3 regions of the Devosia sp. 1635 genome follow, and region 2 is predicted to be linked to each of the others. Evidence: predicted binding sites of a transcription regulator. Region 2 holds the regulator's gene; each other region holds the start of a gene.

Region 1 (3,274 bases), 1.0 Mb from region 2:
CCGACGCTGAAGGCCAGATGGGCCGCCAGCAGCCAGCCAAAGGGCGTGCTTTCCGTAACCATGGTCAGGCTCCACAAGACGAGGCTCACAATGGTCGCGCCGGGCACGAGCAGCACGGTGGGACCATGTTTGTCATAGAGCCGACCTACCACTGGCGCGCAGAGCCCCATAACGAGGCCGCCCGGCAGCAGCATCAAGCCGGTCTGCAGCGTCGAGAGCCCCAGCACGTTCTGCAGATAGATCGGCAGCAGGATCAACATACCGAACATCGCCATCATCATCACCGCCATCAGCACCACCGAGATGCTGAAGGTCGGCGTTTGCAGGGTGCGCAGATCAAGCAGGGCACGGTCGCGCTTCTGTAGGGAAAGCTGGCGCAGCACGAAGAGCCCGATCACCACGACGCCAAGCACCAGCGGCGCCCAGGCCGGCACGGGACCGGGATGGCTCGCAGCTTCCCCCAGCCCGCTCAGCCCATAAACCAGGCTGCCAAAACCCACCACCGACATACCGACCGAAATCACATCGATCGGCACGGATTTGGGCGTCGAAACATTGCGGATGCGCGCAAATCCCAGCGCGAGGCTCCCCAGCGCAATCGGCAAAACGAGGATAAACATCCAGCGCCAATCCAACTGCGACAGGATCAGGCCCGAAATGGTCGGGCCGATCGCTGGCGCCACCGAGATCACGGTCGAGATATTGCCCATGGTCTTGCCCCGCGTTGCGGGCGGCACGAGGTTCATCACCGTCGTCATCAGCAGCGGCATCATGATCGCCGTGCCGATGGCCTGCACCACCCGACCCGCAATCAGCAGTTCAATGCCAGGAGCGGTGGCGCAGATCAGGGTGCCGAGCGAAAACGTGCTCATGGCGGCGACAAACACCGGCCGCGTATGAAAGCGCTGCAGCAAGAAGCCGGTGATGGGAATCACCACCGCCATGGTCAGCAGAAACGCCGTGGTCAGCCACTGGCCGGCGCTTGCGGTGATCCCCAGATCGGTCATCAGGTGCGGCAGCGCCACGCCCATGATGGTTTCGTTCAGGATCACCACAAAGGCCGAAACCAGCAGCAGGTTGATCACCAGCCGATTGCGCGCGCCCAGGCCCGGCTCGGCTGCGGCGGCGGATGGGGGCACAGCATCTAAAACAGAAGCATCGCTGGACATGGTGTGCCTTTCGCAGAATTGAATTTGTTCGGTCCCGGGCAGCTGGAACACAGCCGTGACGATCGGGCCAACCCGATTTCGACATCGCCGAAGCGAGTGGGGTTCAGCGCCCTTGGCCGGGTCGGGTGGTTTAGTGGGTGCAAGCGCGCCCGTCCACCCGCCAGAACGCAGGGCAGTCTTGCATCCGCCGTTCCCCACGCCCATTTGATGAGTCTAGGCAGCTCAGCTGTTCACCCTTGTTCTTGTTTTGTTCTCGTGCGTGCGCTATGTGAATCCCACGCTGCGTGCCGTCGCGATTCGACCGGCAAGCGCAAGGAGATCGCCTCATGGCCCTTTATCAAGCGCCGTCCTTTGAAGCCCTGGAAAAGCTCAGCCGCAGCCGCGACGCCGATCTGGCGCGGCGCGAACTGGTCGATCCCAGCCGCAATCGCGGCCGGGGCGCGCAATCCAACCGCAGCGGCCGCTTCGAGCGCCAGGCACGGGAAAGCTTTGATGACGGCTGGAACAGCGTCGAAACGCTGCCCCAGTTCGAAACGGTCGAGCATATCGAGCGCGCCAAGACCATCATCACCAGCAATGACAGCCCCGATATCGGCTTTGATCGCTCCATCAATGCTTATCGCGGCTGCGAGCATGGCTGCTCCTATTGCTTTGCCCGTCCCAGCCACGCATTCCTCGGCCATTCCGCCGGCATCGAGTTCGAGCGCGACATCTATGTCAAAACCAATGCGGTGGAAGCGCTGCGCGCCGAACTCGGCGCCAAGAATTATCGCGTCAAGCCGGTCGCAATGGGCACCAATACCGACCCCTACCAGCCGGCCGAGCGCAAGCATAAGCTGACGCGCGGCATCCTCGAAGTGATGCTGGAAACCCGCCACCCCGTTACCATCACCACCAAGTCGGCCCTCCTGATCCGCGACCTCGATCTCCTGACCGAGTTGGCCAAGCTCCGGCTGGTCAAAGTCGGGATCTCTATGACCTCGATGGACCACAAGCTCAGCCGCAAGATGGAGCCGCGTGCCTCCTCCCCGGCCCGGCGCCTCGAAGCCATTCGGCTTCTGTCGGAAGCGGGCGTGCCGGTCTCCGTACTCGCCTCCCCGATGATCCCGGCGATCAACGACATGGAGCTCGAGCGCATTCTGGATGCCGCCGCCGCCCAAGGTGCCAAGGGAGCCGCCATGATCCTGCTGCGCCTGCCCGGCGAAGTGCGCGACATCTTCCGGGAATGGCTGCTGCGTCATTTCCCCGACCGGGTGCGCCATGTGCTCTCGCTCGTGCGCGATACCCGCAATGGCAAGGATTACGACTCGCGCTGGGGCACCCGCATGACCGGTGAAGGCCCTTATGCGACCCTCCTGACCCAGCGCTTTGAAAAAGCGCGCGAGCGCTATGGGCTCGACGCCAAGCTTCAGGGCCTGCGCAGCGACCTTTTCGTCGCCCCCAAGCTCGAAGACCGGCAGATGAGCCTCTTCTGATTTGTGATCCCGGCGCGACCTGGCGCCGGGTTGACGGCACCGGCCCTCGCCGCAATGCTGCGGCATGCTGATCGAATCACCCATCCAGCTTGAGCCCGATTACTCCCACGAGCTTGCCGCGCAGGCCCGTGGGGCGCGCGTGGTCGCGGGCGTCGATGAAGCTGGCCGCGGCCCTCTTGCGGGCCCCGTGGTCGTTGCCGCAGTGATCCTTGATCCCACCTGCATTCCACTTGGCCTCAACGATTCCAAAAAGCTGACCGAAGAGGTGCGCGAGGCGCTGTTCGCCCAGATCGTGGGCACCGCCCGGGTTTCGGTGGTGATCGCGCCCCCCTCCATCATTGCCACCCGCAATATTCGCGGCGCGACGCTCTGGGCCATGACCCAGGCCGTACACGGCCTTTGCGTTACGCCGGACCGTGTCCTTGTGGATGGGCGCGATGTGCCCATGGGGCTGCCCTGCGAAGGCCTGGCGCTGGTGGGCGGCGACGGGCGCAGCGTTTCCATCGCTGCTGCTTCCATTGTTGCGAAAGTCACGCGCGACCGGATGTGCCGGATCATGGATTGCGATGCACCCCATTTCGGCTTTTCCAGCCACAAGGGCTATTCCACGCCCCAGCATATGCGCGCCTT
Region 2 (3,274 bases):
GTGGCTTACCAGCGCATTGCCCAGACCTATGGCGTGCCGCGCGACAACCACTAGGGCATAAGGCCCAACGACTTCGAAATCCCCGCTTCGGCGGGGATTTCTGTTTCCAAGGCACGGCGAAACTCCGGTCGGCGCGAGGCCTCCGGTTGGGAGCGGCGTTGGCGAGGCATTGCCTCAAAAAACGTTGCGCAAAACGGAAGCTCCGCCCCGCCAACAGCGACTGGGTGCCGACGCCCGCGCCCTCCTGCGGCGCATGCCAGATTCCGCGGATGTCGAACTAAACCCTGGCGGGCACCGCTGCCTGCGCCACATCAGGGTTCCGATGGCCAGTGCAGCTGCCATCGCGATTCTTCACCCAAGACCACCGGACGATAGAGGTCCACGGCTCTTGCGGACACCGGCCGGATCGCGGCGACCCACGATCCCCCAGCCTCCGCGCACCAACCACTCGTCATGATCTCGCTTGGGTGCGCGGATGAGGAGACTATGCGGGTGATCGGCGCGGGCGGGGATAAGTTATTGTCGGGGGGTATGGGGCTTGAGCGGATTGCGCGCTGGAGGTGGCCAGCTGGGTCTAACGTCACTCGCGGAGGAGGGGACTAAACCCCCACCCCGGTCCTCCCCTCAAGGGGGAGGGTGAAGGAGGGGGCACACAGGCGCTGGTCTGGTGCGGCTGATGAGGACCCTAGGGCGGCAATCGAGTTCCGTCGAAGAGATTGTTTCTTGGCCGATTCCGGCTTTAGGCGTGGCGAGCGATGTGGGCGAGGGCCCGCTGGAACATGGGGTGCCATTCGGGGCCCGGTTGGCGCTCGAGTGGCCACCAGAAGAACTCGAACCAATGACCGCCATCATCATGGGTGAAGTGGCGCCAGTGTTCGGCCAGGGGAGCCAAGGCGATCACCACAACAAAGTGCCAAAGCTGTTTATCTGCAATGGCACTACTGGAAGGCAGGGTGCGCGAAACTTCTGCCTGCAGGCCAGACTCCTCTGCGAGTTCACGCAGGGCACCGATTTCAATCGGCTCGGGGCCTTCCCGTGTTCCTTTCACCAGCTGAAAGCCAGCCAAAGGATGCCTGAACGCCAAGCACTGGCGTTCTTGCGCCACCACTCGCAGCAGGACAGGACAGAGTTTTTCGACCCTGGGCGTCAATATTTACGCAGCAGGCCCACCAGGCGGCCCTGAACCTTGACGCGGTCGGGCGGGAAGATGCGGGTTTCGTAGGCGGGATTGGCCGCTTCAAGCGCGATGGTGTTGCCCTTGCGACGCAGCCGCTTGAGGGTGGCTTCCTCGTCATCCACCAGGGCAACGATGATCTCGCCGGTCCCGGCAACATCCTGGCGACGGATCAGCACGGTGTCGCCATCGAAAATGCCCGCATCGATCATCGAATCGCCGCGCACTTCCAGCGCATAGTGCTCGCCCGGGCCAAGCATTTCGGGTGGCACCGAGATGGTGTGGGAGTGGCTCTGGATGGCCTCGATGGGCGTACCGGCGGCGATCCGACCCATGACCGGCACGGCCACGGGGCGCACATAATCATCGCTCCAGCCCGAGCGCGGCGGCGGAGCGGCAACACGGCCCAGATTGCCTTCGATGACGCTGGGCTCGAAGCGGGCCTTGCGGCCGCCGAGCGCGGGGTTCATCGAATCGGGGAGTTTGAGCACTTCCAGCGCCCGCGCGCGATTGGGGAGGCGGCGGATGAAGCCGCGCTCCTCAAGCGCCGTGATCAGGCGGTGAATGCCCGACTTGGAGGCCAGATCCAACGCGTCCTTCATTTCGTCAAACGAAGGGGGAATGCCGCTTTCCTTCATCCGCTCATGGATGAACATCAGCAGTTCATGTTGCTTTCGCGTCAGCATCGGAGCCCTTCAATCGCAGAATCGGAACAAAGACTGAACGAGCATAGGTGTTCCAGTTATGTTCTGCAATAACGCTCATGGGTGGAGGCGAAAATTCTTTGGCTCTGCCTAGAACCCGTCCAGCGGAATGGCTGGAACGAGAGCGCCAGCCGGCTGGCCGGGATCGTATTCAGGCTGCACCAGCAGCATATCGGCGCGGGCCAGCGAGGAGGTATGACCGCTATCGGTTTCGCTGATGGGGAGCACGCCCGCACCTCGGCTTGAATGCACGCTTTGGGCACGCATGAAGTGGCGCCGGGCGGTATTGGGCGGCGTGGGCGCAAGGAGCGGCAGGTGCCAGGGGGCGGGTTCGGCGACGCCGAGCCAGCGCCGCAGCGCCGGCTTGATGAAGACGGCGGCGGTCACCATGGCCGAAACCGGATTGCCAGGCAGGCCAAACACCAGGGTTTTGCCCAGAGTGCCGAACATCAGTGGCTTGCCCGGGCGCATATTGATGCGCCAGAAATCAAGCTGCACGCCGAGACTCAGCAGGATTTCCTGCACGATATCATGGTCGCCAACACTCGCGCCGCCCGTGGTGATGACGAAGTCGGGCGCTTCGGCAAAGATGCCGGCAAGGCGCTCGGCAAGCGCCGCCCGGTTGTCGGGAGCGATCCCGTAGTCGCGGATCTCTGCGGCGTAAGGCGCAAGGAGCGGCCGCAAGCCGAAGCTGTTGGAGGCAACGATCTGGCCCGGTCCGAGAGCGGTGCCGGGCAGCACCAGTTCGTCCCCGGTGGCAAGGAGCGCGATGCGCGGCTGCACGGCAACGGGCAGCGTCGGGCAATTGGCGGCGGCTGCGACGGCCAGTTGCATGGGGGTGAGGCGAGAGCCTCTCGGAATCAGCTCCTGTCCCTGCCGGAAGTCGTGGCCAAGCGGGCGAATGCTGCGCCCCACGGGAGGCTGGGCGGCAAAGCTGACGCGATCGCCGGTGCGGGTCGCTTCCTCCTGCATGATCACGGCATCCGCGCCGGGGGGCACGGGCGCGCCGGTGAAGATGCGCACGCAGGTGCCCGGGGCGATATCCGCGCCAAAGCCGGCGCCGGCCTGTGCGGTGCCCACGACTTCAAGGCTCGCGCCTGGCACGATATCGGCGGCGCGCACGGCATAGCCATCCATGGCGCTGGCGGGGAAAGGCGGCTGGTCATGACGGGCGAGCAGGGGCTCGGTCAACACCCGGCCGGCGGCAGCTTCCAGCGGCACCGACTCGGTGCGGGCGGGGGGCACGCGGGCGAAAATGGCCGCGAGGGCGTCTTCAACCGGGAGCAGGCTCATGGCGCGCGCTGGAAATCGCCGGACTTGCCGCCCGATTTTTCGAGCAGACAGATCGCGGAGATAACCATCTCGCGGTCGATGCCCTTGGCCATGTCGTAAAGCG
Region 3 (3,274 bases), on a different contig from region 2:
CCGGGGCCTACCCGCAAAAGAACATCACCATGTGGGTGCGCAATGAAGAAGGTGAGCCGATCCTGCAACTGGCGCTGAGCTTTGCCATCCGGCCCCTGAAATAGCGGCGTGGGCGCTGCCGACCAGTTCGCGCAATTCAGTCGAGCTCCCCGGCGTAAGCGGCCAACTGATCAATGGTGGTGCCCCAACCTTCATCAAAGCCCAGTTCGGCGTGCTTGTGGCTATCGGCGGCGTGGAGGACACGAGCGGAATAGCGGGTGCCCGGCCCTTCGGGCGTAAAGGTGATGATCGCCGTCAGCGCCAGCCATGGCTCGGTGGGACGCCAGCCTTCGGCCAGGGCCGTGGTCCAGACCAGGCGCTGCTCGGGCAAAACCTCGAGAAAGCAGGCTTCCACATGGGGTTGGAATGGCCCCTCCCCTTCGCGCATCCGGGTTTCAAAGCCGCCGCCGGGGCGCAGATCGAGCTTGACCACCTCGCATTCGATGGGCGCCGGGATCCACCAGCGCGCGAGATGCTCCGGCCGGCTCCAAGCGGTCCAGACCTTGGCGGGCGCTGCGTTGATGAAGCGAGTAATGGTGAGTTCGTTGTCGCAAACAGTCATGGATTTGGCTCCTCGGCCAGATGGTTTTCGACATAAGCCGCGAGCCGATCCGCCCCGGCGCTCCAGAATGCGCGTTGCTCGGCCAGCCAGCTTTCGGCTTGCAGCAGCCGCTCGGGCTCGATGCGGCAGGTGCGAATACGGCCGGTTTTTTCCGTCGCGATCAAACCGGTTTCCTCAAGCACCCGCAAATGCTTGAGAAAGGCGGGCAGACCCATGGCGAAGGGCTCGGCCAGTTGCTTGACCGGCTTGGGGCCAGCCAGCAGCTGGCGCAGCACCGCCCGCCGGGTCGGGTCGGCAAGGGCGTGAAAGGCTCCGTCAAGGGCTGGGTCAAAGTTCTCCATGTGGTGAACTATAGACATCAGTTCACCACTTGGCAAACTAAACCTGTTGCGCGTTAGTAAGTGGCGCTCAGGCGGCGTGCGGTGGGTCTTGCTCGAACTGACCCGCGCCCTTCACCGGTGTGAGCCAGGGTTCGCGGCGCTTGATCCAGCCTTCGCGGGTGGGCACGAAGGCGGCCGGGACCTGATCGAGCGAACCCAGCACGATTTCAGCGCCGGTTTCGTCGAGGTGGAAGAGCGGCGCGCCGCATTGGGGGCAAAAGCTGCGCCCCTCAAAAGTGGCGTAAGTGCCGGTGACCGAGAAGCGATCGACCGGCCAGTCGGCATAATACAAAAAGGTGCTGCCGGTTTCGCGCCGGCAGTCGGTGCAATGGCAAAGGCCGACTTTGAGCGGTTCGCCCGTCACTTGGTAGCGCACCGCGCCACAGCGGCAACCACCCTGATAGGTTGTTGGCATGGCGTTATTCCTCCCTGTTGCGGCAACGGAACGGCCTTGGCGGGGTTCCAGCGCAGTTGACCGGAAGCGCCGAAAATACCATATCGGGAACAATTCCCATTTTGCCTGGACGAATTAACATGGCTATCCGCCCCATTCTTGTGTTGCCCGACCAGCGGCTGCGTGCCGTCGCCGACGCCATCCCCGAGGTGGACGAGGAGATCAAGACGCTGGCCAAGGACATGCTGGATACCATGTATGACGCGCCCGGCATTGGTCTTGCCGCCCCCCAGATCGGGGTGATGAAGCGCATCGTGGTCATGGACCTGGCGGGCGAAGGCGAAACGCCCGATCCGCTGGTGATGATCAATCCCGAGATCACCAAGGTTTCCGACCAGATCCAGGTGACCGAAGAAGGCTGCCTGTCGATCCCCGAGCTCTACTATGAAGTGGAGCGGCCTGACGCGGTGACGGTGAAGTACACCGATCTGGATGGCAATGAAGTGGTTCGGGATGCCGATGGCAAGCTGGCCGTTTGCATCCAGCACGAGATCGATCATCTCGATGGCGTGCTTTACATCGACTATCTCAGCCGCCTCAAGCGCGACCGGGTGATCAAGAAGTTCGACAAGGCCGCCAAGCGCGCCGCGGGGTAGCCGCACCACGACCACGTGGTTCGAGGCTGCGCTGCGCACCTCACCATGAGGTCTACTGCAGGAGCGCAGCAGACCGATCATCTAAAAGTCTACCGAAGCTGTAGGCGTGCCCAGGAGTTTGCCGATGCGCGTTGTTTTCATGGGCACGCCCGAATTTGCCGTGCCGACCCTGTCCGAGATCGTTTCGAGCGGGCATGAGGTGGTGGCAGTTTATACGCGCGCCCCAAAGCCAGCCGGGCGCGGGCAGGCCGAGCGCAAGTCGCCGGTGCATCTGGCGGCGGAAGCGATGGGCATTCCCGTGCTGACGCCGCGCTCACTCAGGGGCCCCGACGAGCAGGGCGTATTTGCGCTCCATGATGCCGATCTCGCGGTGGTGGTGGCCTATGGGCTCATTCTGCCCAAGCCCATTCTGGAAGCGCCGCGTGAGGGCTGCCTTAACCTGCATGGCTCGCTGTTGCCGCGCTGGCGGGGCGCGGCGCCGATGCAGCGCGCGATCATGGCCGGGGACACGCAAACCGGCGTCATGGTGATGCGCATGGAAGAAGGGCTCGACACCGGGCCTGTCGCCCTGGGCGAAGTGATCCCCATCGGCCCCGACACCACGGCGGGCGAATTGCACGATACGATGATGCGGGTTGGCGCCGATTTGATGGGCCGGGCGCTGGCGGCGCTCGAGCGCGGCAGCCTTGATTTCACCCCGCAGCCCGAAGCTGGCGTGACCTATGCCAAAAAAATCGAAAAGGGGGAAACCCGGATCGACTGGTCGCGGCCGGCCGCGGAGGTGCACAACCATATTCGCGGCCTTTCGCCCTTTCCCGGCGCCTGGTTCGAGATCGAGCTCGGGGGCAAGCCGGTGCGCGTCAAGGCGCTGCGCTCGACCCTCGCGGCAGGATCAGGGGCGCCCGGCACGGTATTGCCGGAGCTGACCATTGCCTGCGGGACTGGCGCCGTGCGGCTCGTCCAGGTGCAGCGCGAAGGCAAGACCGCGATGGATGCGGCGACGTTTCTGCGCGGCGCCGGTGCGCTGCCGAGGATGCTCAGTTGATCGCGAACTTCGAGATTTGTGCTCCCTCCCCCCTTGAGGGGGAGGGCCGGGGTGGAGGGTGGCCTTGTGGGTCACTGATGGACCCCCTCCCCCGGCCCCTCCCCTCAAGGGGGCGGGGAGGCCAGACCTTGGGCCGGTGCTGAGCCATGGCGCGGTTCAAGCTCGTTCTGGAATATGACGGCACCCCGTTTTCGGGCT

The links. The regulator LexA, encoded in region 2, represses DNA repair genes until DNA is damaged. The targets are predictions, from matches to a motif close to TGTTCNNNNTGTGTTCNG.
Region 1: the regulator LexA is predicted to act here: its motif matches at 1,407-1,424, upstream of HRU92_RS00530 (PA0069 family radical SAM protein).
Region 3: the regulator LexA is predicted to act here: its motif matches at 1,471-1,488, upstream of def (peptide deformylase).

Annotation. Positions count from the first base shown of each region.
Region 1 is NZ_JABAOM010000001.1:106,426-109,699, reverse strand. Features, by position in the region: gene HRU92_RS00535 (MDR family MFS transporter) at 1-1,169, opposite strand, end outside; gene HRU92_RS00530 (PA0069 family radical SAM protein) at 1,496-2,644, shown strand; gene HRU92_RS00525 (ribonuclease HII) at 2,709-3,274, shown strand, end outside.
Region 2 is NZ_JABAOM010000001.1:1,150,061-1,153,334, forward strand. Features, by position in the region: gene HRU92_RS05895 (IlvD/Edd family dehydratase) at 1-54, shown strand, start outside; gene HRU92_RS05900 (NUDIX domain-containing protein) at 740-1,105, opposite strand; gene lexA (transcriptional repressor LexA) at 1,147-1,860, opposite strand; gene glp (gephyrin-like molybdotransferase Glp) at 1,969-3,171, opposite strand; gene moaC (cyclic pyranopterin monophosphate synthase MoaC) at 3,168-3,274, opposite strand, start outside.
Region 3 is NZ_JABAOM010000005.1:335,259-338,532, reverse strand. Features, by position in the region: gene HRU92_RS17845 (hypothetical protein) at 1-104, shown strand, start outside; gene HRU92_RS17840 (SRPBCC domain-containing protein) at 137-601, opposite strand; gene HRU92_RS17835 (metalloregulator ArsR/SmtB family transcription factor) at 598-960, opposite strand; gene HRU92_RS17830 (GFA family protein) at 1,010-1,396, opposite strand; gene def (peptide deformylase) at 1,516-2,031, shown strand; gene fmt (methionyl-tRNA formyltransferase) at 2,156-3,076, shown strand; gene truA (tRNA pseudouridine(38-40) synthase TruA) at 3,223-3,274, shown strand, end outside.